Regions from separate parts of the Novosphingobium sp. NPDC080210 genome, predicted to be linked through region 3. Evidence: predicted binding sites of a transcription regulator. Region 3 holds the regulator's gene; each other region holds the start of a gene.
What was found. Region 3 encodes LexA, which represses DNA repair genes until DNA is damaged. Its sites were predicted from a motif close to GTTCCNCNCTTGTTCT; they were not measured.

Region 1: the regulator LexA is predicted to act here: its motif matches at 2,814-2,829, upstream of ACQKOE_RS00390 (ATP-dependent helicase).
Region 2: the regulator LexA is predicted to act here: its motif matches at 3,941-3,956, upstream of uvrA (excinuclease ABC subunit UvrA).

The regions. Positions count from the first base shown of each region.
Region 1 is NZ_JBNNWL010000001.1:77,320-84,838, forward strand. Features, by position in the region: gene ACQKOE_RS00385 (FkbM family methyltransferase) at 1-540, shown strand, start outside; gene ACQKOE_RS00390 (ATP-dependent helicase) at 537-2,810, opposite strand; gene ACQKOE_RS00395 (Fe-S oxidoreductase) at 2,929-3,372, shown strand; gene ACQKOE_RS00400 (MFS transporter) at 3,483-4,748, shown strand; gene rsmD (16S rRNA (guanine(966)-N(2))-methyltransferase RsmD) at 5,235-5,789, opposite strand; partial or broken gene ACQKOE_RS00410 (pseudouridine synthase) at 5,996-6,742, opposite strand; gene ACQKOE_RS00415 (aromatic ring-hydroxylating oxygenase subunit alpha) at 7,022-7,519, opposite strand, start outside.
Region 2 is NZ_JBNNWL010000005.1:136,298-143,816, forward strand. Features, by position in the region: gene ACQKOE_RS14225 (M3 family metallopeptidase) at 1-1,647, opposite strand, end outside; gene ACQKOE_RS14230 (M13 family metallopeptidase) at 1,731-3,761, opposite strand; gene uvrA (excinuclease ABC subunit UvrA) at 3,966-6,938, shown strand; gene ACQKOE_RS14240 (MAE_28990/MAE_18760 family HEPN-like nuclease) at 7,196-7,519, opposite strand, start outside.
Region 3 is NZ_JBNNWL010000001.1:481,885-489,403, forward strand. Features, by position in the region: gene gltX (glutamate--tRNA ligase) at 1-802, opposite strand, end outside; gene ACQKOE_RS02325 (DUF4131 domain-containing protein) at 831-1,694, shown strand; gene ACQKOE_RS02330 (ComEC/Rec2 family competence protein) at 1,676-3,067, shown strand; gene lexA (transcriptional repressor LexA) at 3,061-3,753, opposite strand; gene moaC (cyclic pyranopterin monophosphate synthase MoaC) at 3,875-4,348, opposite strand; gene trpC (indole-3-glycerol phosphate synthase TrpC) at 4,409-5,197, opposite strand; gene trpD (anthranilate phosphoribosyltransferase) at 5,525-6,484, opposite strand; gene ACQKOE_RS02355 (anthranilate synthase component II) at 6,481-7,071, opposite strand; gene pip (prolyl aminopeptidase) at 7,255-7,519, opposite strand, start outside.

The sequences.
Region 1 (7,519 bases), 400 kb from region 3:
CCGGTGCCGTCGACCTTCTCCAGCCTTGCCGACAATATCGCACTCAACGCCCTGGGTGTGCGGGTGGAACTTCGTTGCTGCGGGCTATCGGCAAGTGCCGGCATGCTGACTTTCACCGCCGGGCTGGATACGATGAACCGGGTCGCGCGGCAGCGGGAGAGCGGGCCGGTCGTGACCGTTCCGGTGACCACGCTCGACGAACTGTGCCGCACGCGCATCCCGCTGGTTCTGAAGATCGACGTGGAGGGACACGAGCTGGCCGTGCTCGATGGCGCTCAGTCAGTTCTGAGCAACCCTGGCCTGCGCGCGGTGGTGATGGAGACGAACGGATCGGGTGCGCGCTACGGCCATTCCGATGGCGATTTGGTTGAGCGGATGCGCGCGGCGGGTTTCCTGCCCTGCCGCTACGACTGGAATAAGCGCCGCTTGCAACCAGTTGGGCGGGGCGGCCAGAACACCATTTTCGTCCGGGCACCTGACGAACTTTCGCGGCGTTGCCAGGCAGCACCGCAGTTCCGTCTGGTCAACGGAACGATCTAGTCCGCCAGCTTCACGAAACTGTCGATCACCCGCTTGGGTCCGGCAGTTTCGAAGTCGATCTCCAGCTTGTTGCCTTCCTGCGCGGTTACCTTGCCGTAACCGAACTTGTCGTGGAACACGCGTGAGCCGATGGCCACGTCGCTGCGCGGCTTGGCGGCAAAGCTGGCCGCGCTGCGGGTTGCCTCGGGCAGGCGTCGCGGCGTGGGGTCATAGGTTTGCGCTGCCGCGCGTTGCCAGCCCGGACCGCGCGTATTGCCCCGCGCGACGTGGGCAAAGGGGTCGCCGTGCTCCGACCACTGCGCCCGCCACAGCGAGGCCCCGCCAGACAGCGTGCTTTCCTGCTCGATATGAGCGTCGGGCAGTTCGCCGATGAAGCGGCTGGGGATGGAGCTGGTCCACTGGCCATAGATGCGGCGGTTGGCAGCATGCAGGATGGTGCAGCGCCGCCGCGCGCGGGTGATCGCGACATAGGCGAGGCGGCGTTCCTCCTCCAGGCTGGCCAGCCCCCCTTCGTCGAGCGCGCGCTGGCTGGGGAAGACGCCTTCTTCCCAGCCGGGCAGGAAGACGTGGTCGAATTCCAGTCCTTTGGCGGCATGGATGGTCATGATGGTCAGCTTTTCGGCGGCATCGTTCGCCTCGTTGTCCATGACCAGGCTGACGTGTTCGAGGAAATCGCCCAGCGTTTCGTATTCTTCCATGGCGCGGGCGAGTTCGGCCAGGTTCTCCAGCCGGCCTGCGCTTTCCGCGCTCTTTTCCGCCTGCAAGGCAGCGGTGTAGCCGCTTTCGTCCAGCACGGTCCGGGCCAGTTCCGCAGGCGTTGTCTGCTTGGCCAGGTCGCGCCAGCGGGCAATGTCGCGCATCAGCGAGATCAACGTGTTGCGGGCGCGGGCGGGCAATTCGTCCGTGTCGGCGATCTCCACCGCCGCAAGGCTGAGCGGCACGCCCCGCGCGCGGGCGTGTCGGTGCATCTTTTCCAGCGTCTTGTCGCCCAGGCCGCGCTTGGGCGTATTGTAGATCCGCTCGAACGCCAGGTCGTCGCTCGGCTGCGAGATGATCCGCAAGTAAGCCAGGGCATCGCGGATTTCGGCGCGTTCGTAAAAGCGGAAGCCGCCCACGATCTTGTAGGGCAGGCCGATGGCGATGAAGCGGTCTTCGAACTCGCGGGTCTGGAACTGCGCGCGGACCAGGATCGCGACCGTGGCCAGCGAAGCGCCCTCGCCCTCCAGCCGTTCCGCTTCCTCGCCGATCCGCCGCGCTTCCTCCGGTCCGTCCCAGACGCCGATGACGCGAACCTTGTCGCCGCCATTCCGCTCGGTCCACAGCGTCTTGCCAAGCCGCTCGCTGTTGGCGTCGATCAGGCCGGATGCGGCGGCGAGGATGTCCGGGGTGGAGCGATAGTTCTGCTCCAGCTTGATCACTTTCGCGCCAGGAAAATCCTGTTCGAACCGCAGGATATTGGCCACTTCTGCGCCGCGCCATGAATAGATCGACTGGTCGTCGTCGCCCACCACGCAGATGTTCTTGCGCGCCTGGGCCAGCAGGCGCAGCCACAGGTACTGGACCTGGTTGGTGTCCTGGTATTCGTCCACCATGATATATTTGAAGCGCTGCTGATACTGCTCCAGAATCTCGCGATTGGTGCGCAGGATGTTCAGCATGTGGAGCAGCAGGTCGCCAAAATCGCAGGCGTTCAGCGCTTTCAGGCGGTCCTGGTAGAGCCGGTAGAATTTCTGCCCCTGGCCATTGGCATAGGCCTCGCTGTCCGCAGCGGAAAGGTCCGCTGGCAACAGGCCCTTGTTCTTCCAGCGGTCGATGCAGCCGGCCAGTTGCCGCGCGGGCCAGCGCTTTTCGTCCAGCCCTTCGGCCTGGATCAGCTGCTTGAGCACGCGCAGCTGATCGTCGGTATCGATGATCGTGTAATTGCTTTGCAGCCCGGCGAGTTCGGCATGGCGGCGCAGCATCTTGGCCGCAATCGCGTGAAACGTGCCAAGCCACGGCATCCCTTCCACTGCCGGCCCGACCAGGTGGCCGACGCGTTCCTTCATCTCGCGCGCCGCCTTGTTGGTAAAGGTGACGCAGAGGATTTCGCTGGGCCAGGCGAGGCGGCTGCGGACGATATTCGCCAGTCGCGCGGTCAGCGCCGCAGTCTTGCCCGTTCCGGCCCCCGCCAGCATCAGCACCGGGCCTTCGGTCGTCAGAACAGCTTCGCGCTGCGGCGGGTTCAGCCCGCTCAGCAGTGGATCGGATTGGGGATCGATGGGAACTTGCACGCGCGAACAGCTAGGGAACAAAGCTGTTCGGCGCAAGAGCCGTGCGGCTGGGCGTTGCGCCGGAACCGGCATTCCGGGCGTTCGTTCGATTCCGGTCCACACCAGGAAAGGAAGATCCATGAAGCACCTGCTTGTCCTGGGCGCTGCCGCTGTGTCGCTGGCCGCCGTGCCCGTGCTGGCCCAGCACAGCCACCCGACCCCGCCGGTGACGCCTGCAACGCCCGCCACTCCGGCAGAGCCTGCCACCCCCGCAATTCCGGCGGACCCCGGCGTTGAACCGGCGACCCCGGCAGAACCCGCAACCCCCGCCACTCCCGCCACCCCAGCAGACCCCACGGTCATTCAGGCAAACCCGCCGGGACTGGGCGTTCCTTCGGCCACGCCGCCCAATCCGGCCAGTGCATCCGACGCGGTCCCGCCAGCACGGCCTGCCGATCCGGCCTATCGCGCCGGACCCTACAAGGGCGCACTGACTCCCCCGCCGCCAGAGGCGATGAACAAGGTCTATCCGGTTTGCACCAAGAAGCGGCAGGACAGCTGCCGCAATCCTGGCGGCGTGTAACCCGAACTGGTCCCGCGGGACACGCGCGAGGGGCGTCGGCCCGGACTGGTCCCGGGTCCGGCGCCCTTTTCGTTTGACTTGAGGGCGATGGGCCGCAACCAGATGCGCCCATGCATCCGGTTCGCCAACACGCCCGTATTCTGACCGCCTCGCTTACCGGCACGGCGGTCGAATTCTATGACTTCTACATCTACGCCACGGCGGCGGCGCTGGTGTTTGGTCCGCTGTTCTTTCCCGCGGAAAGCACCGCGGCGCAGACGATGTTCGCTTTCATGAGCTTTGGGCTGGCCTTTTTTGCCCGGCCCGTCGGCGCGATCGTGTTCGGCCATTACGGCGACCGGATCGGGCGCAAGTCGACGCTGGTCGCCTCGCTGATGCTGATGGGCGTTTCCACCCTGCTGATCGCCTTCCTGCCGACCTATGCGATGGTCGGCTGGGTCGCGCCGCTGCTGCTGTGCATTCTGCGCTTTGGCCAGGGCTTCGGGCTGGGCGGCGAATGGGGCGGGGCATCGCTGCTGGCGGTGGAATATGCCCCGAAGGGGTGGGAAGCGCGGTTCGGTTCGGCCCCGCAGTTCGGCGCGCCGGTGGGCTTTCTGGCCGCGAATGGCCTGTTCCTGCTGCTTGGCCTGTTCCTCTCCGATGCGGATTTCCGGGCCTGGGGCTGGCGCATTCCATTCGTGGCCAGCGCCGTGCTGGTGGGCTTGGGTCTGTGGGTGCGGCTGCGGATTGCGGAGACTCCGGCCTTCCGCGAGGCGCTGCACCGCAAGCCGCCGCCCGCCGTGCCGGTCGCGGTCCTGTTCAAGCATCACCTTGGCGCAGTGCTGGCGGGCACGGCCGGGGCGATTGCCTGCTTTGCGATCTTCTACCTCTCGACCGCCTATGCGCTTGCCCAGGGGACGACCGCGCTGGGCTATTCGCGCGAGACGTTCCTGGCGGTGCAACTGGGGGCCAACTGCTTCTTTGCGCTGGGCATCCTGCTGGCGGTGATCCGCGCCGATCAGACCAGTCCGCGCGCGGTCATGCTGCTGGGCGGGGTCATGACCATCGTGCTCGGCGCGGTATTCGGCGCGGGGCTGACGTCGGGTTCACTGCTGGTGATCTTCGTCACGCTGTCGGTCGCGCTGATGGTCATGGGCTTCGTCTACGGCCCGCTGGGTTCATGGCTGCCGACGCTATTTCCCGTGACCGTGCGCTACAGCGGAATTTCGCTGGCCTTCAACGTCGGCGGGATCGTCGGCGGAGCGCTGACCCCCATCGGCGCGCAGAAGATGGCCGAACTGGGGCAGGGCGGACAGGTTGGCCTGCTGCTCTCGCTGGCAGGACTGGCGACCTTGATCGGGGTGGCCGTGGCCAAGGAAAACCCCCAGTCAGTTTAACCCGCTCGTGGTGAGGAGGGGCCGAAGCCGCAGGCTGAGGTTCCGTCTCGAACCACGGCGTTTTGCGCGGTCCATCGACACGGCTGCTCAGGACGAACGGGGGCGATGGTTCGCGCAAAGGCGCAAAGGGCGCAAAGGGTTTCGCGCAGAGAACGCAGAGGACGCAGAGAAAGGTGTCCTTGCTGCCGCAGGCTCTGTCATATTGGCTTGTCGAAAACAGGAAAGCAGAGGCGCCAAAGCGCTTCACCTCTGCGTCCTCTGCGTTCTCTGTGCGAAACTCTGTGGCGGCTCGGCCTTGCGCTACGCCCGCTGGGCCCCGGCCTGCGCCGGGGTGACGGTTTAGGCTTTGAGCTTTTCAATACCCGTTCGTGGTGAGGAGGAGCCGAAGACGCAGGCAGAGGTTCCGTCTCGAACCAGAGCGTCACGCATGATCCTTCGAGATGGCCACTCAGCTTGCAGCTTCGCGGCCTCCTCAGGACGAACGGCTTATTGTGCGGGCTGCCGCAGCAGAGTGATGCGGGCCTTGCCGACCTTGCGGTCGGCCACGGTTTCCAGGCCCTTGACCTTGGGTTCCTCGTCAGCCGCCGTTTCCAGGCTGACCCAGGTGCCTTCGCCGATCCAGCCCAGCCGTTGCAGCTTGTCCAGCGCAACCGCGCCCGCGCCCGAGCCATAGGGTGGATCGAGCAGGACCAGGTCAAGCGGAGCCTTGGCCGGTCCCAGTGCCAGGACCGAACTTGCTCGCACGTCGCATTGCGGCGCGGCGCGCAGGGCCCCGATATTGGCGCGCAGGGCGCGCAGCGCGGCAGCATCCTGCTCGACGAAAATGCAGCTCGCCGCGCCGCGCGACAGAGCCTCAAGCCCCAATGCGCCCGATCCGGCGAACAGGTCGGCGACGGCCAGCCCGTCAAAATCGCCGATGCGGCTGACCAGCATGGAGAACAGCGTTTCGCGGGTGCGGTCGGCAGTGGGGCGCGTGGTGTCACCCGCCGGGGCCTGCATTTTGCGCCCGCGCCATTCCCCGGCAATGATCCGCAGGCTCATTTGCGCGGACCGGGCTTGCGCGGAGCAGGCTTGCGCGCGCCGGGCTTTGCCTGGCCAGGCCGTGCAGGACCGGAGCGCGCTGGGCCAGGCTTGGGCGCAGCAGGCTTGCGCGGGGCATCCTCGCTGCGGCGCGGAGCCGAACGCGCGATGCGGGCGCGGGCCTGCTGCGGGGCGCTGAGCTTGATGTCCGTACCGGTGCCGCCAACCAGCGCGCGGCGGAAGCGTTCCACTTCGACCTGGCGAATCTCCACCGCCTGCCCGCGCGGCAGGTCCAGCAATTCGAACGGGCCATAGGCGGTGCGCAGCAGGCGGCTGACTTCCAGCCCGAGGTGTTCCAGCACGCGGCGGACTTCGCGGTTCTTGCCTTCGGTGATGGTCACTTCGATCCACTGGTTGCGCCCGGTGCTGCGCTCCAGATTGGCGTCGATCTTACCATAGCGCACGCCGTCGATCTCGATCCCTTCGATCAGCTCTTCCAGCTGGGCCTGGGTCACGTCGCCAAAGGTGCGGGCGCGGTAGGTACGCGGCAAGCCGGTGGCGGGCAGTTCCATCGCCCGCTTCAACTCGCCATCGTTGGTCAGCAGCAGCAGGCCCTCGGTGTTGAAGTCCAGTCGCCCGATCGGCATAACCCGGCCCGCATCCTTGGGCAGGGCATTGCGCAGGGCGGTGTAGATCGTCGGGCGACCGGCAGGATCGCGCTCTGCCGTGATCAGGCCGGCGGGCTTGTGAAAGATGAAGATCCGGGTCGGTTCGGCCGCCTTCACCGGCTTTCCGTCCACCGTCACGCCCTTCAGGTTCTTGAGCACGGTGGCGGGCGTGGTCAGCACCTCGTCGTTCAGCTTGACGCGGCCTTCGGTAATCATCCGCTCCACCTCGCGGCGGCTGGCAATGCCGGCACGGGCAAGCAATTTGGCGATGCGTTCGCCTTCGCGGGGCTGTTCTGGGGAGTTCATCGCCTGCCCTTAGCCGCTGATGGCAATTTGGGGAAGGGTTGGGGGAATGGGGCCCATTTCACCGTTCGTCCTGAGGAGAGACCGAAGCCGAAGGCTGAGGGCTCGTCTCGAAGGACAGGGTTTGACGCAGTGGTTCGAGACGGTGCTTCAATCTACGATTTCAGCACCTCCTCACCACGAACGGGATTGGGTGTTACTTTCCGCTCACCCTGAGCCTGTCGAAGGGTGTGGGTGCTCGAAATCCGGCTTCGACGGGCTCAGCCTGAGCGGGTGGGCTGGTCAGGCTCGGCCTTCCGCCAGCGCCATCTGCTCCGCGATGATCTCATGCAGGCGGCGAATTCCGCCTTCCAGCGTGCCGAGCGTCAGGTGCGGCACCGCGCCCGTTTCCAGACCTTGCTGGCCCAGTGCAGCGGCGCGGAAGTCCTCCCCTGCAAAGACTCCGCCGTCGAGCAGTTTCCACGAGCGTTCCCAGTGGTTGCGCGCCTTGTCGGTCTGCGGCTCTTCCGGGATCAGCATGAAATCCTCGACCAGGGTGCGGTCATGCGCCTGGGGCCAGAGGGCCATGATGTTGACGTAATCCGGGCTGATCACCAGCACGGTCGCGGGGAACAGCTGATAGGCGAAAGTGCCGATCCGGCGCAGTGCGGCCATGTCGGTGAAGTCGACGCCTTCCAGTTCCTCGGCGCGGCAGACCAGGCTGCGCTGGTGCGGGCCGATCTGGTCACCGCTCGTCACCCCGTCCTTGAAGAACGGACCGATGGTTGCGGCGTGGAGCCG
Region 2 (7,519 bases), on a different contig from region 3:
GTTTTCATTGAACTGGCTGGGGAATTCCACGAAGTCGCGCGCCGTGTTGGTCCCGGCGATCGAGGGGTAGCGCTGGTTCGACAGCATGCCGTGCAGGGCATGGCCGAATTCGTGGAACATGGTGTTGGCATCGTCCCAGGTGACCAGGGCCGGCTGGCCCGGCGCAGGCTTGGTATAGTTCGACACGTTGAACACCACCGGCTTGGTCCCGGTCAGGCCGTTCTGGTCGACGAAGTTCGACATCCATGCGCCGCCCGACTTGTTGTCGCGCTTCCACGGGTCGAAATAGAACAGCGCCAGTTCGCTGCCGTCGGCATCGTAGACGGTGTAAACGGTCACGTCCGGGTGATAGACCGGGATGTCGGTGCGCTTCTTGAAGGTCAGCCCGTAAAGCTGGTTCGCGGCGAAGAACACGCCGTTTTCCAGGACATTGGTGATTTCCAGATAGGGCTTCACTTCATTCTGGTCGAGCGCATAGCGCTGCTTGCGCAGCTGCTCGGCATAGTAGTCCCAGTCTGCCGGAGTGACCGTGAACTTGCCGCCCTGCTTCTTGATCAGGGCGTTCAGGTCATCCGCGTCCTTCTTTTGCGCCGCGCCCAGGGCCGGGGCAAAGCTTTCCAGGAAGGTCAGCGCCTTTTCCGGGGTCTTGGCCATCTGGTCCGACAGCGAATAGGCGGCATAGGTGTCAAAGCCGAGCAGCTTGGCCTTCTTGGCGCGCAGCTCCGCCAGCTTGACGATCAGCGCGCGGGTGTCGTTGGCATCCCCGCGTTCCGAGCGGTTCCAGGCCTTTTCAAACAGGGCCTGCCGGGTGGCGCGGTTGGTCAGCGAAGGCAGCAGCGGCTGCTGCGTCGTGTTCTGCATCGACAGAACATAGCTGCCCTTGGGCAAGCCGCGATCCGCTGCGGCCTTCTCCGCCGCCGCAATGTCCGCTGCCGAAAGCCCGGCGAGCGCCTTGCGGTCATTGACCACCAGCGCACCGTCCTTGGTGCCCTTGGTCAGCTTCTGGCCGAATTCGGTTTGCAGGCTGGACAGCTGGCTGTTGATTTCGGTGAGCGCCGCCTTGTCCGCATCGGACAGGTTCGCGCCGTTGCGGACCATGTTCTCGTAAGTCAGGGTCAGGACCTGCAGCTGGTCCGGCGCGAGGTTCAGGGTATCGCGCGCATCATAGAGCGTCTTGATCCGGGCAAAGAGCTTGGGGTTGAGCGTGATGGAATCGCGCGCCGCGGTCAGCTTGGGCGAGGTGCGGCTGTCGATCGCATCCAGGTTGTCGTTGGTGTTGGCCGAGGTGAGGGCGCTGAACACTGCATAGACGCGGCTCAGCATGGAGCCGGAACGCTCCAGCGCCTCCAGCGTGTTTTCAAAGGTCGGCGCGGCGGGGTTGTTCGCAATCGCGTCCACTTCCGCCAGCCAGATGGCAATGCCCTGCTCAATGGCTGGTTCGTAGTCGCTTTCCTGGATCTTCGAGAAGTCCGGGGCCTGGAAGGGCAGGGTCGACGGCTCGGCAAAGATGCCGGTGCCCTTGGGGATCACCGGGGCATAGGCAGCGGGTGCTTCCGCAGCGGCGACGGTGGAGGCGGGCTGGGCGTTGGACGCGGCGCAGCCGGCCAGGGCCAGGGCGGACAGGGAAACGAGAGAGAGATTACGCATGGATCAGGTCCTCACGGGGAGAAAAGCATTGGGGGCAGCGTAAACGCCGCCCCCTGTGACTGGCAACTGAACGCGTGCCCGGATTACCAAAGGCGCGCGCGCTTTTCCGGTGCGATGTAAAGCTTCTCGCCCGGCTGCACGTTGAAGGCGGCGTACCAGCCATCGACATTGCGCAGCGGCGCGAAGGCGCGGTACTTGGCCGGGCTGTGCGGATCGGTGGCGACCTGGTTGCGCAGCGAAGCTTCGCGCGCCTTGGCCCGCCAGACCTGCGCCCAGGCCAGGAACAGGCGCTGATCGCCGGTCAGGCCATCGATCACCGGCGCGGAATTGCCGCCCAGCGAGGCGTGATAGGCTTCCTGTGCCACCGAAATGCCGCCCAGGTCGGCGATGTTCTCACCCATGGTCAGGTCCGGGTTGATGAACGCGCCGGGGACCACTTCGAACGCGGCATATTGCGCGCCGAAGATCTTGGCCTGTTCTTCAAAGCGCTTCGCGTCCTCGGCCGTCCACCAGTCGCGCACCGCGCCGGTGGCGTCGATCTTGCGGCCCTGATCGTCAAAGCCGTGGATGATCTCGTGACCGATCACGCCGCCGATCGCGCCATAGTTGACCGCATCGTCGGCATTGGGATCAAAGAACGGCGCTTGCAGGATGCCCGCCGGGAACACGATCTTGTTTTCCAGCCCGCCGTTATAGGCGTTCACGGTCTGCGGGTTCATCGCCCACTTCTTGCGGTCCACCGGCTTGCCCAGGTCGGCCATGTTGTAGGCCGCGTTGAACTTGCCCGCGCGCTGGACGTTGCCATAAAGGTCGCCCGGAACGATGTTCAGCCCGTCATAGGACCGCCACTTGTCGGGATAGCCGACCATGACGTCCATCTTCTGAAGCTTTTCCAGGGCAGCGGCCTTGGTCGGCTCGCTCATCCAGGTGTTGTTCTTGATCCGGTCGGCCATCGAGATCTTCAGGTTGGCGACCAGCTTTTCCATCTTCGCCTTGGACGAAGGCGGGAAGTACTTCGCGACGTAATCCTGCCCGACCAGTTCGCCCAGCGAACCGCCGACCAGATCGACCCCGCGCTTCCAGCGGGGGCGGTTCTCGCTCACGCCGGAAATGGTCTTGGTATATTCGAACCGGCTGTCGACCATTGCCTTGTTCAGGTAGGGCGCGGCCTGGTCGGCCATGTGGAAGGCCTGCCACAGCTTCAGCGTGGCCAGCGGGGTTTCGGCAAAGACCTTGGCATGGGCCTTGATCGCGGTGTTTTCGCCCACGATCATCCGCTTTTGCGCGGGCACCTTGGCCCCGGCGAAGAAGGCGTTCCAGTCCAGCCCCGGAGCATAGGCGGCCAGTTCGGCGCTGCTCATCGGGTTGTTGACCTTTTCGATCATGCGGCGGTCGGCGATCTTCCAGCTCTTGTAGGCCAGTTCGGTTTCAAAGCCCATGATCGTGTCGGCCGCCTTGGCCGGGTCGGGATAGCCCAGCGTGGTCATGGTGCGCACGATATAGGCGCGATAGGCGTCGCGCTGCGGCTTGAACTGGTCCGACAGGTAGTATTCGCGTTCCGGCATGCCGATGCCGCCCTGGCCGAGGTACAGGACGTTGAGTTCCGGGTTGGCCGTGTCCGAGCTGACGCCGTAATCGACCAGCGAGATGCCGAACTTGCCATTGGATTCGCCCATGAAGCGGGCGAACTGGCTCTTGCTGGTGATCGCGTTCATCGCCGCGATGTCGCGCTTCAGCGGGGCCACGCCGATCTTTTCCAGCGCGGCTTCATCCATGAAGCTGGCGTAGAAAGCGCCGACCTTGCTGTTTGCCGGTGCGGCTGTGATCAGCTGCTTGACCTGTTCCTGCGTCGTTTCGCGCAGGTCGTTGAACGATCCGACTGCCGGGCGGTCCGACGGGATCTCGGTCTTGTCCTCCCACTTGCCCGAGGCAAAGCGGAAGAAGTCGTCGCCGGCCTTCACGGCGGTGTCCTGCCCCGAAAGGTCGATGCCCCAGGTGCCGATCACGGCCTTGCCCGCAGTGGTCTGCGCCGCCTGGGCAATCACCTGGCTGGTAGCAAAGGGAACGGCCAGGGCGGCAAGCGCAGCGCCGGCGATGAGGAAACGTGATTTCATGGTACGACTCTCCGATAGCGTGATCTGGCCGATAGCGTGGTCCGCCCAGCCGCTCCGCAAAACTGCGCCCTGCCTCGCGCGCAGGGGCGGGTGAGTCAATGTCGTCTGCCGAGTGGAAACGGGCGTTGGTGGAAGGGGGCGGGCCAGCGTGCCCGAAGGTGCAGTCAGCTTGCCCGAATCGAACAAATCTGGAACAGCCAGGGCATGAGCCTTACCCACATCACCGTCCGCGGCGCGCGCGAGCATAACCTCAAGGGCTTCGACGTTTCGCTGCCGCGCGACAAGCTGATTGTTATCACTGGCCTTTCCGGCAGCGGCAAGTCCAGCCTGGCTTTCGACACGATCTATGCCGAAGGGCAGCGCCGCTATGTCGAAAGCCTCTCAGCCTATGCGCGCCAGTTCCTGGAAATGATGCAGAAGCCGGATGTCGAGCATATCGACGGCCTCTCCCCGGCCATTTCCATCGAGCAGAAGACCACCAGCCGCAACCCGCGCTCGACCGTGGCGACGGTGACCGAGATCTATGACTACATGCGCCTGCTCTGGGCCCGCGTCGGCGTGCCCTACAGCCCGGCCACGGGCGAGCCGATCAGCGCCCAGACCGTCAGCCAGATGGTCGACCGCGTCATGGCCCTGCCGGAAGGAACGCGCGCCTACCTGCTCGCCCCGGTGGTGCGTGGGCGCAAGGGCGAATACCGCAAGGAACTCGCCGAATGGCAGAAGGCCGGCTACACCCGCGTGCGGATCGACGGCGAATTCTACGCGATCGAGGAAGCCCCCGCGCTCGACAAGAAGTACAAGCACGACATTGAGGTCGTGGTGGACCGCATCGCCGTGCGCGAAGGGATCGAGACGCGCCTGGCCGACAGCTTCGAACAGGCGCTGAAGCTGGCCGAGGGGCTGGCCTACCTGGACCTGGCGGATACGACCGTGGCGGAGCTGGCCAACCAGTCCCCCTCCCGCTTGCGGGAGGGGCTAGGGGTGGGCCAGTCCGAGGACCAGCAAGGGCCCACCCCCGACCCCTCCCGCAAGCGGGAGGGGGGGATGCAGGGCGCAGGCCTGCCCGCCAACCGCATCGTCTTCAGCGAAAAGTTCGCCTGCCCGGTCTCCGGCTTCACCATCGAAAGCCTTGAGCCGCGCCTGTTCAGCTTCAACGCGCCGATGGGCGCCTGCCCGGCCTGCGACGGCCTGGGCGAAAAGCTGCTGTTCGATCCGCAGCTGGTGGTCCCGAACGAGCATCTCAGCCTGAAGCAGGGGGCCATCGTCCCCTGGGCCAAGAGCAACCCGCCGTCGCCCTATTACATGCAGGTCCTCTCCAGCCTGGCCGCCGAATTCGGCTTCAGCCTGGAAACCCCGTGGGACGCGCTGCCGGGCGAGGTGAAGGTGGTGATCCTCCACGGCACGGCGGGCATGCCGGTCCCGCTGACCTTCACCGACGGCAAGAAGAGCTACACCGTGCGCAAGGCGTTCGAAGGCGTGATCGGCAACCTCAACCGCCGCATGCTGCAAACCGAAAGCGCCTGGATGCGCGAGGAGCTGGCCAAGTTCCAGACCGCGCAGCCCTGCGAAACCTGCCACGGCAAGCGGCTCAAGCCCGAGGCGCTGGCGGTCAAGGTCGCGGGCGAGGACATTTCCACCGTCACCCGCTTCTCGGTCGCCGCCGCAGTCGGCTGGTTCGAGGACCTGCACGACCGGCTGACCCCCACCCAGCAGCAGATTGCCAAGGCGATCCTCAAAGAGATCAACGAGCGGCTGGGCTTCCTCAACAATGTCGGGCTCGATTACCTCAACCTTGACCGTACCAGCGGCACCCTGTCCGGCGGAGAGAGCCAGCGCATCCGCCTTGCCAGCCAGATCGGCTCCGGCCTGTCCGGCGTGCTCTACGTGCTCGACGAACCCTCCATCGGCCTGCACCAGCGCGACAACGACCGCCTGCTCGAAACGCTGAAACGCCTGCGCGACCTGGGCAATACGGTGATCGTGGTCGAGCATGACGAGGACGCGATCCGCCACGCCGACCACATCGTCGATCTTGGCCCAGGCGCGGGCGTCCATGGGGGAGAGATCGTCGCCCAGGGCACCCTGAAGGACATCCTGAAAAGCAAGGCCAGCCTGACCGGACAATATCTGTCCGGCGCGCGGAAAATCGAGGTTCCGCAGACGCGCCGCAAGGGCAATGGCAAGCAGATCACCGTCCACGGCGCGCGGGCCAACAACCTGAAGGACGTGACGGTCAGCATTCCGCTCGGCACTTTCACTTGCATCACCGGCCTGTCCGGCAGCGGCAAGTCCAGCCTGACGCTCGACACGCTCTATGCCGGCGCCGCCCGCGCACTCAACGGCGCGCGCGTCATCGCCGGTCCGCATGACAGGATCACTGGCCTGGAACATTGCGACAAGGTGATCGAGATCGACCAGTCGCCCATCGGCCGCACCCCGCGCTCCAACCCGGCCACCTATACCGGCGCCTTCACCCAGATCCGCGACTGGTTCGCCGGGCTGCCGGAAAGCGCCGCGCGCGGGTACAAGGCCGGACGGTTCAGCTTCAACGTCAAGGGCGGACGGTGCGAGGCGTGCCAGGGCGACGGCCTGATCAAGATCGAAATGCACTTCCTGCCCGACGTTTACGTGACGTGCGAGGAATGCGGCGGCAAGCGCTACAACCGCGAAACGCTGGAAGTGAAGTTCAAGGGCCACTCCATCGCCGACGTGCTCGACATGACGATCGAGGACGCGGAAGAGTTCTTCAAGGCCGTGCCCCCGATCCGCGACAAGATGCACATGCTGAACGAAGTCGGCCTGGGCTATGTCAAGGTCGGCCAGCAGGCCACCACCCTGTCCGGGGGCGAGGCGCAGCGGGTGAAACTGGCCAAGGAACTCAGCCGCCGCTCCACCGGACAGACGCTCTACATCCTGGACGAGCCCACCACCGGCCTCCACTTCGAAGACGTGCGCAAGCTGCTCGAAGTGCTGCAACGGCTGGTCGACCAGGGCAATTCGGTCGTGGTGATCGAACACAACCTGGATGTGATCAAGGTCGCCGACTGGATCATCGACCTCGGCCCCGAAGGCGGGGTGCGCGGCGGCGAAATCGTCGCGGAAGGCACGCCGGAGCAGGTGGTGCAGGTGGAGCGCAGCTTCACCGGGCGGTATCTGGCGCCGCTGCTCCCCCGCTAAACACCTCCCCGAACCGGGGAGGGGGACCAGCGTAGCTGGTGGAGGGGGCCTGCGCGCTATCCCGCCGGTGCAGTGAAGATTGGGTTCACGCAAAGGCGCAAAGACGCGAAGAGGGTGGGGGGCGTATTGGGGGCCTTGTTACAGGCGTAATAGGGACGCACGCTGCCGAGTATTTGATCTGGGACTAGACCACTATAGCTGATTGTAGTAGGTGCTTTATCCTGATTTTTCAGTGGGTTGGGTGCGCGTTGGCAAGTCTAAGTCTTCATGAAAGAAGATAGACTTGCGGAGTTTTCTAAGTCCGTTTTGTAAGCGCGAAGTAGGTTCAAGACTTCTCGGGAAATATTTTTCCATTGTTTCTTATCTACGTCTAAATACTCGCCATGCGCGACCTTATTGCGCCTCTTTAAAAGAGATTCATCGATGAAGTTAAATTTTGGTTCGTAGAAATCAGGCTTTAAGTCGAGATACCCGACTATATTTTTAAAAACAGAAGAACTGAGATTCGATTGTGTGTCTATTGATGATGATAATGTGAAATTAAATCTCTCTCTCATTTGATTCCTGAGAATATCGACTAC
Region 3 (7,519 bases):
TCTCGTCGCGATAGGCATCGACGCCCAGCGCGCCGTGACGCTTGGAAAGCTTGGCCCCGTCGTGGCCATGGATCAGCGGAACATGGCCATAGGCCGGTTCGGGCCAGCCCATCGCGCGGATAATCGCCAGCTGGCGGAATGCGTTGTTAAGGTGGTCGTCGCCGCGGATCACGTGGGTTACGCCCATGTCATGGTCGTCCACCACGACGGCCAGCATATAGGTCGGCGTACCGTCCGAACGGAGCAGGACGAAATCGTCAAGCTCCGCGTTCTGCACCGCGACGCGGCCCTGGACGAGGTCTTCGATGACCGTCTCGCCTTCGCGCGGGGCCTTGATGCGGACCACGAAGGGTTGATTTGTCGGAGCCGTCGCCGGGTCTGCATCGCGCCATTCGCTGTCAATGCGGAACGTGCGCCGCTCTGCCTGGGCCGCTTCGCGCCGGGCCTGGAGCTCTTCCTGCGTCAGGTAGCAGCGATAGGCATGGCCATTGGCCAGCAGTTCGTTCGCGACTGCGGCATGGCGGTCGGAGCGGGCGAACTGGAAGGTCGCGGGCTCATCGCCGCCCAGGCCGAGCCACTCCAATCCATCGAAAATCGCTTCAATGGCGGAATCGGTGGAACGGGCGCGGTCCGTATCTTCAATCCGCAGCAGGTACTTCCCGCCATGGTGGCGTGCAAACAGCCAGTTGAACAGGGCCGTGCGGGCCCCGCCGATGTGCAGGTAGCCCGTGGGCGAGGGGGCAAACCGCGTAACGACGCCGCGGGGTTCGCCCGTTGCCGCCATGACGCTATCACTTGCCATCAATCGTCCCTTCCTGTCATCTACTGCCATGGGTCGCGAAACTTTGCCGCAGGTGCCTATGGGCAGCGATGCGGCGCATACCGCTGCACTGCAACATGGCCCTTGGCGCATGACTCGCGACTTGTCCAGCGGGCTTGAGCAGGTTGAACGATTCCTTGTCCGGTCGCGGTTCGACCTTGCGCCCTGGGGCCTTGTGGCGCTGATTGCAGGGATCGCCAGCTGGTTCATCACGCCCAGCGCCTGGCACTGGGGGGCGGTCATTGGCGCGGGCCTTGGCATCGCCCTGGCCGCAATCGGATTCTTCCGGGCGGACGGACGCTATCCGTACCTGCGCCGGTCGCTGGCGGTCGTGGGCATTGCCGTGGCTCTCGGCTGCGCTCTGGTCTGGATCAAGGCAGAACTTGTTGGGGCAAGGCCGATTGCGCGGCCCATTGCCGCGACGCTGGAAGCGACCGTGCTGGACCGCGAAGACCAACCGGCGGAGCAGCGCGTGCGCCTGATCCTGGCGACCCGCGAACCGGGCGGTGCAAGAGCGATCAAGGTGCGGCTGAACCTGCCACTGGATGAGGCGAAGGGTTCGATTGAAAAAGGCGCGCGGCTCCGCCTTCGGGCGCGGTTAGTCCCGCCGCCTGCGCCGATGCTGCCGGGTGGCTATGACTTTTCCCGCACCGCCTGGTTTGCCGGATCGCCGCCACAGGCAGCGTGCTTGGCCCGGTGGAAGTCCTCCAGCCAGGAGAGCGCGGCCCCATCGCAGCGGCGCAGCGGCAGCTTTCTGGGCACGTCCGGGCCAATCTGGACGGTTCTGCCGGGACCATTGCCGCCGCTTTGGCCAGCGGCGATCGCGGGGCCATTGCTGAAGCGGATGACCAGGCGATGCGCGACGCCGGGCTGACGCACCTGCTGTCAGTCAGCGGGCTACATGTCAGCGCAGTCGTGGCGGCAGGCTACTTCGTGGCGATCCGCCTGCTGGCGCTATGGCCCTGGCTGGCCTTGCGGGTGCGCTTGCCCCTTGTCGCCGCCGGGACAGGAGCGTTGGTCGGGATTGGCTATACCTTGCTGACCGGCGCGGAACTGCCGACGATTCGGTCCTGCATCGGGGCCGTGTTGGTCCTCGCCGCCCTCGCCATGGGCCGCGATCCCTTGTCGATGCGGATGGTCACCATCGCCGGTTTTCTGGTCGTCCTGTTCTGGCCTGAAGCCGTCGTCGGGCCGAGTTTCCAGATGAGCTTTGCAGCGGTAATCGCCATCGTTGCCTTGCATGGATCTGTGGGCATGCGGTCCTTCAATGCTCCGCGTGAGGAAGGCTGGCTGGCGAAAGGAGCGCGTAACCTGTTCGGCCTGCTGATTACGGGCGTGGTGATTGAACTGGCCCTGATGCCGATTGTCCTGTTCCATTTTCACCGCGCCGGGGTTTACGGAGCGCTGGCCAACGTCGTCGCGATCCCGCTGACGACATTGGCTTCGATGCCGCTGATTGCCCTCGCACTGCTGTTCGATCTGGTGGGGATCGGTGCGCCGTTCTGGTGGCTGGCGGGCAAGTCGCTGGAACTGCTGCTGGCTCTGGCGCACTGGGTTGCGGCCATGCCCGGTGCAGTCACGGCCATGCCGGGCATGGGGAGGGGCGCGTTTGCCCTGTTCGTGGCGGGCGGCTTGTGGCTAGCACTCTGGCAAAGCCGGATCCGCTTGCTGGGTTTGGTCCCCGTCGCGGCCGGACTGATCTTGCTGAGCCAGGTGAGAACCCCGGACTTGCTGGTCTCCAGCGACGGAAAACATGTCGGGATTACACGCGTGGCAGGCGAAGATCTGCTGGTGCTGCGCGACAGCAGAAGTGGATACACCCGCGACAACCTGCTCGAAAGTGCGGGCATGAGCGGTGCGACGAGGACGATTGCGGAATGGCCCGGAGCCAATTGCAATGCTGATTTCTGCGCGCTGAAGCTGGAACGCAGGGGCAGATCGTGGCGTTTGCTGATCGGGCGGGGGACGGATTTTGTTCCGGAACGCGCACTCGCTGCCGCCTGCGACCGGGCCGATATCGTCATCGCCGGACGATACTTGCCGGGATCGTGCCGCCCGCGCTGGTTAAAGGTGGACCGGCGTATGCTCGATCAAACCGGAGGGCTGAAAATCGACTTGGTCCAGCAGAAGCTCGCCACCGTCGCTGAGGACCAGGGTCAGCATGGCTGGTGGAAGCCGAGGCAGGCCAACCAGCCATCTGCAAAAGCGCTGCCGGCCGAGGAGGCAAGCAGCGCCCCGGATCAGTGATAGCGGCGCAGCAATCCGGCCAGCTTGCCCTGGACCACCACTTCGCGCGGATCATAGATCTGCGGTTCATAGGCCGCATTGGCGGGATCGAGCCTGACGCGGCCATTCTCGCGGCGCAGGTATTTCAGCGTTGCTTCCTCGCCGCGCACCAGGGCTACGACAATTTCGCCATCGCGTGCCGTATCGGTGCGGCGGATCAGGGCATAGTCACCGTCCAGAATGCCCGCTTCGATCATCGAATCGCCGGAAACTTCCAGGGCGTAATGATCGCCCGCGCCCAGCAGGGCTGCCGGGACTGGCAGGGTGGCCGACGTTTCCATCGCCTCAATCGGGACGCCCGCCGCAATCCGGCCGTGCAGGGGAATTTCGATCACGTCATTGGCCGGAGCAGGGCGCGCTTCGGGCGGACGAATCACGGCAGCTGCCGCGCTGTTGCTGTTCGCCGCGCGAGCCGGAGCCTTGGTCGTTACGTCATCGGGCTGACGCAGCACTTCCAGCGCCCGGGCCCGATTGGGCAGGCGGCGGATGAACCCGCGTTCTTCCAGGGCGGAAATCAGCCGGTGAACCCCGGACTTTGACTTGAGGTCCAGAGCCTCCTTCATTTCCTCAAACGAGGGGGAGACGCCGCTTTCTTCAAGACGGGCCTGGATGAAGCGGATCAATTCGTGCTGCTTGCGAGTCAGCATGCCGGCATCACTCCGTTGGAATCGGTCCGGAACGGGAATGTTCCTGCACCGTTCAGTGAACGAATGAGGAACAAGTAAGCAACCTTTCGGAACGAGTCAAGCAGTTACGCCTTCCGAACAATCAATCCTCTGCGCGCCAGTCTCCGGACTTCCCGCCGCGCTTTTCGATCAGGCGCATGCCGGAAATGACCATGCCTTTGTCGACCGCCTTGGCCATGTCGTAAATGGTGAGGAGCGCCACCGAGGCGGCGGTGAGCGCTTCCATTTCCACACCGGTCTTGCCGGATAGCGAGGCGCTGGCGGTCACGCGCACGGCGCTCTCTTCAAAGGCGAAGTCCACTGTTGCCGCGTCGAGCGAGAGGGGGTGGCACAGCGGGATCAGGTCGGCGGTTTTCTTGGCGGCCATGATGCCGGCGATGCGCGCCGCAGCCAGAACGTCGCCCTTGGGAACCGCGCCATCACGGATTGCGGTAAGCGCCTGAGCGGACATGGTGATCCGGCCCTCGGCAATGGCCACGCGGCGCGTTTCTGACTTGGCGCCGACATCGACCATGCGCGCCTTGCCCTGTTCGTCGAGGTGGGTCAGCTCGCTCATCGTTCCTCCGTCGATCGGTCTGACCGTCTTGTTGCAGCTTTCGGCGCCAGTGGACAGGCGCTATCCGTTGAGCAAGGTGCGGGTCGCGGCTTCAACGTCATCTTGCCGCATCAGGCTTTCGCCGACCAGGAACGTGCGGATGCCGGACTTTTCCAGGCGGAGCAGGTCGGCATGGCCGTTGATCCCGCTCTCGCTGACCAGCAAGGTGCCCGCCGGGGCGAGGGGGGCGAGGCGTTCGCTGTTGGCCACGTCAGTCACGAACCGTTTGAGGTCGCGGTTGTTGACGCCGATCAGGCGGCTGCTCAGACGAGCGGCGCGTTCCATTTCGGCCTCGTCGTGCACTTCGACCAGAACGTCCATGCCGAGTTCCTTCGCAGCCGCTTCGATCTCAGCCATTTGGGCGTCGTCGAGGGCGGCGACGATGATCAGGATCGCATCGGCGCCGATGGCGCGGGCCTCAGCCACTTGCCAGGGGTCGACCATGAAATCCTTGCGCAGGACCGGCAGGTCGCAGGCCGCGCGGGCGGCGACCAGGTAATCCTCATGCCCCTGGAAATAGGGCGCATCGGTCAGGATCGAGAGACAGGCCGCGCCGCCGGCCTGATAGGCTCGGGCGTGAGCGGGCGGATCGAAGTCGGGGCGGATCAGGCCCTTGGACGGGCTGGCCTTCTTGATCTCGGCAATCAAGGCGAAGCCGGTCTCGGCCTTTCGGCGCAAGGCAGCTTCAAACCCGCGCGGGGCGGTTTGCTGCGCGGCCTTGGCGTCGAGGTCGGACCAGGAGGCCAGCGGCTTGCGGGCGGCAACTTCTTCGCGCTTGGTGGCGCAGATTTCTGCTAGTTTGTCGGTCATCTCGGGGGCGCTCTAGCTTGGATTTTCGGGCGGTGTCGAGTTTTGTTTGATTCTCACACGAAGGCACGAAGACACGAAGGCGTTTCAGCCGAAACGTTGCGTAGGAATAATCTCACGCAAAGGCGCGAAGGCGCCAAGGTGTTGCGCTGGTCGCCGAAGGCGTTTGCCTCTCAATGGTTGCGGCAAATTCTACGTCCGTATTTCACACGGCTTCGCCGAATGTCCGGCATCTTAGCGTCTTTGCGGCTTTGCGTGATTATCCAATAAAAGGACGATCCCCGAAAGAAGCTCTTCGTGCCTTCGTGTCTTCGTGTGAGTCCCAAAAACTCACCGAACCATGTCGATCCAGCAAGCGAGCAGCGCCTTGGCCAAGCCTTTATCGAGAGCTTCGGCCGCCTCTTCAACGCCTTCCAGCCAGTCCTCGACCTGTCCCGCCACCAGCAAGGCGGCTGCGGAGTTGAGCAGGACCGCAGTGCGATAGGCGCCTTGTTCGCCCATCAGCACCCGCTTTAGTGCCTCTGCGTTATAGGCCGCGTCACCCCCGCGCAGTTCTTCCAGTGGATAGGGTGCAAGGCCCGCATCGTCAGGCGAAATTTCCGCTGGCAGGGGCGGCAAGCCTATTGTGGCGAGATAGCTGGGACCAGCGACGGAAAGCTCGTCCAGCCCTTCTGCACCGGAGACGATCATCGCCGCTTCGGTGTCGAGCAGCTGCATCGCGTCGCGGTAAAGCGCGATCAGGTCCGGTCTGGCCACGCCGATCAGCTGGCGGCGGACACCAGCAGGATTGGCCAGGGGGCCAAGCAGGTTGAAGATCGTGCGGCGGCCCAGCGCCTTGCGGATCGGAGCAACGCGGGCGAGGGCCGGGTGGTGGGTCTGCGCAAAGAGGAAGGCAATGCCCAGGTCGGGCAGGGTCTGCTCTGCCAGTTCCGAGGCCCGCGCGATGTTCAGGCCGACGGCTTCCAGCGTATCGGCTCCACCCGCGAGGCTGGAGGCGGCGCGGTTGCCGTGCTTGGCCACCGGTACCCCGCAGGCCGCCACGACCAGCGCCACGGCAGTCGAGACGTTCACACTGTGCTGGCCATCGCCGCCCGTGCCGCAAACGTCGATCGCGCCTTCGGGTGCCGAAACGCGCTTCATCCGCGCCTTCATCGCCCGGACGGCACCAGCGATTTCCTCCGCCGTTTCGCCGCGCTCGGCGATTTCAACCAGGGTCGCGGCGATCTCCTCATCCGGCACGAGGCCGTCGAGGATCCGTCCGAACAGGTCTTCCGATTCTGCGAGATTCACGCGACTGCCTTTGGTTCCAGTCCTGCCATGCGCAGGAAATTGGCCAGCATGGCGTGGCCGTGTTCGGTGGCGATGGATTCGGGGTGGAACTGCACGCCGTGGATCGGCAGATCCTGATGGCGGAAGCCCATGACGTGGCCATCGTCAGACTTGCAGTTGACGACCAGCCCTTCCGGAACGTCGTCCACGATCAGCGAGTGATAGCGAGTGGCCATGAAGGGCGAGGGGAGGCCGGCGAAAATGCCCGTGCCGTCGTGCGTGACCGGGCTGGTCTTGCCATGCATCAACCCGCCGCGAACGACCTGGCCGCCGAAATGCTGGCCGATGGACTGGTGTCCCAGGCAGACCCCCAGCAGCGGCAGGCGCGCATTGGCGCAAGCTGCCACCAGGTCCAGGCTGATCCCCGCCTCGTTGGGCGTGCAGGGACCGGGCGAAATCAGAAAGCCCTTCGCGCCGCTGGTTACGGCCTCAGCCGCGGAGATCGCATCATTGCGGACCACTTCCACCTTGGCGCCCAATTCCATCAGGTAATGGACCAGGTTCCAGGTGAAGCTGTCGTAATTGTCGATGACAAGGATGTCGGCCATGGACAGGCCCATAGGCGGCTGTGCGGCGTTTTGCCAGTCACACTTGGCATGATCGTAAAAGCCAGTCCGTTCGTGCTGAGGAGGAGCCGAAATCGAAGATTGAGGAGCCGTCTCGAAGCACTCCGCGCAGCCCTTCGAGACGCCTTTCAGCTTTCAGCTTCAAGGCTCCTCAGGGCGAACGGGTCAGGATAGCGGCACCGCAAACCTGTCGGCGGCGCGGACCAGACCGTCGGTAATGCCGGGTTCGGTGAACAGGTGCCCACCATCGGGGACGATTTGCAGGTCCACTTCCGGCCAGGCCTGTTTGAGCGCCCAGGCGGCAGCGGGCGGGGTGCAGCAATCGTGGCGGCCCTGGACAATGACCCCCGGAATGCCGCGCAGCTTGCCCGCGTCGCGGATAAGCTGGTCCGGCTCCAGCCAGCAGTTGTGGCGGAAATAATGGTTCTCG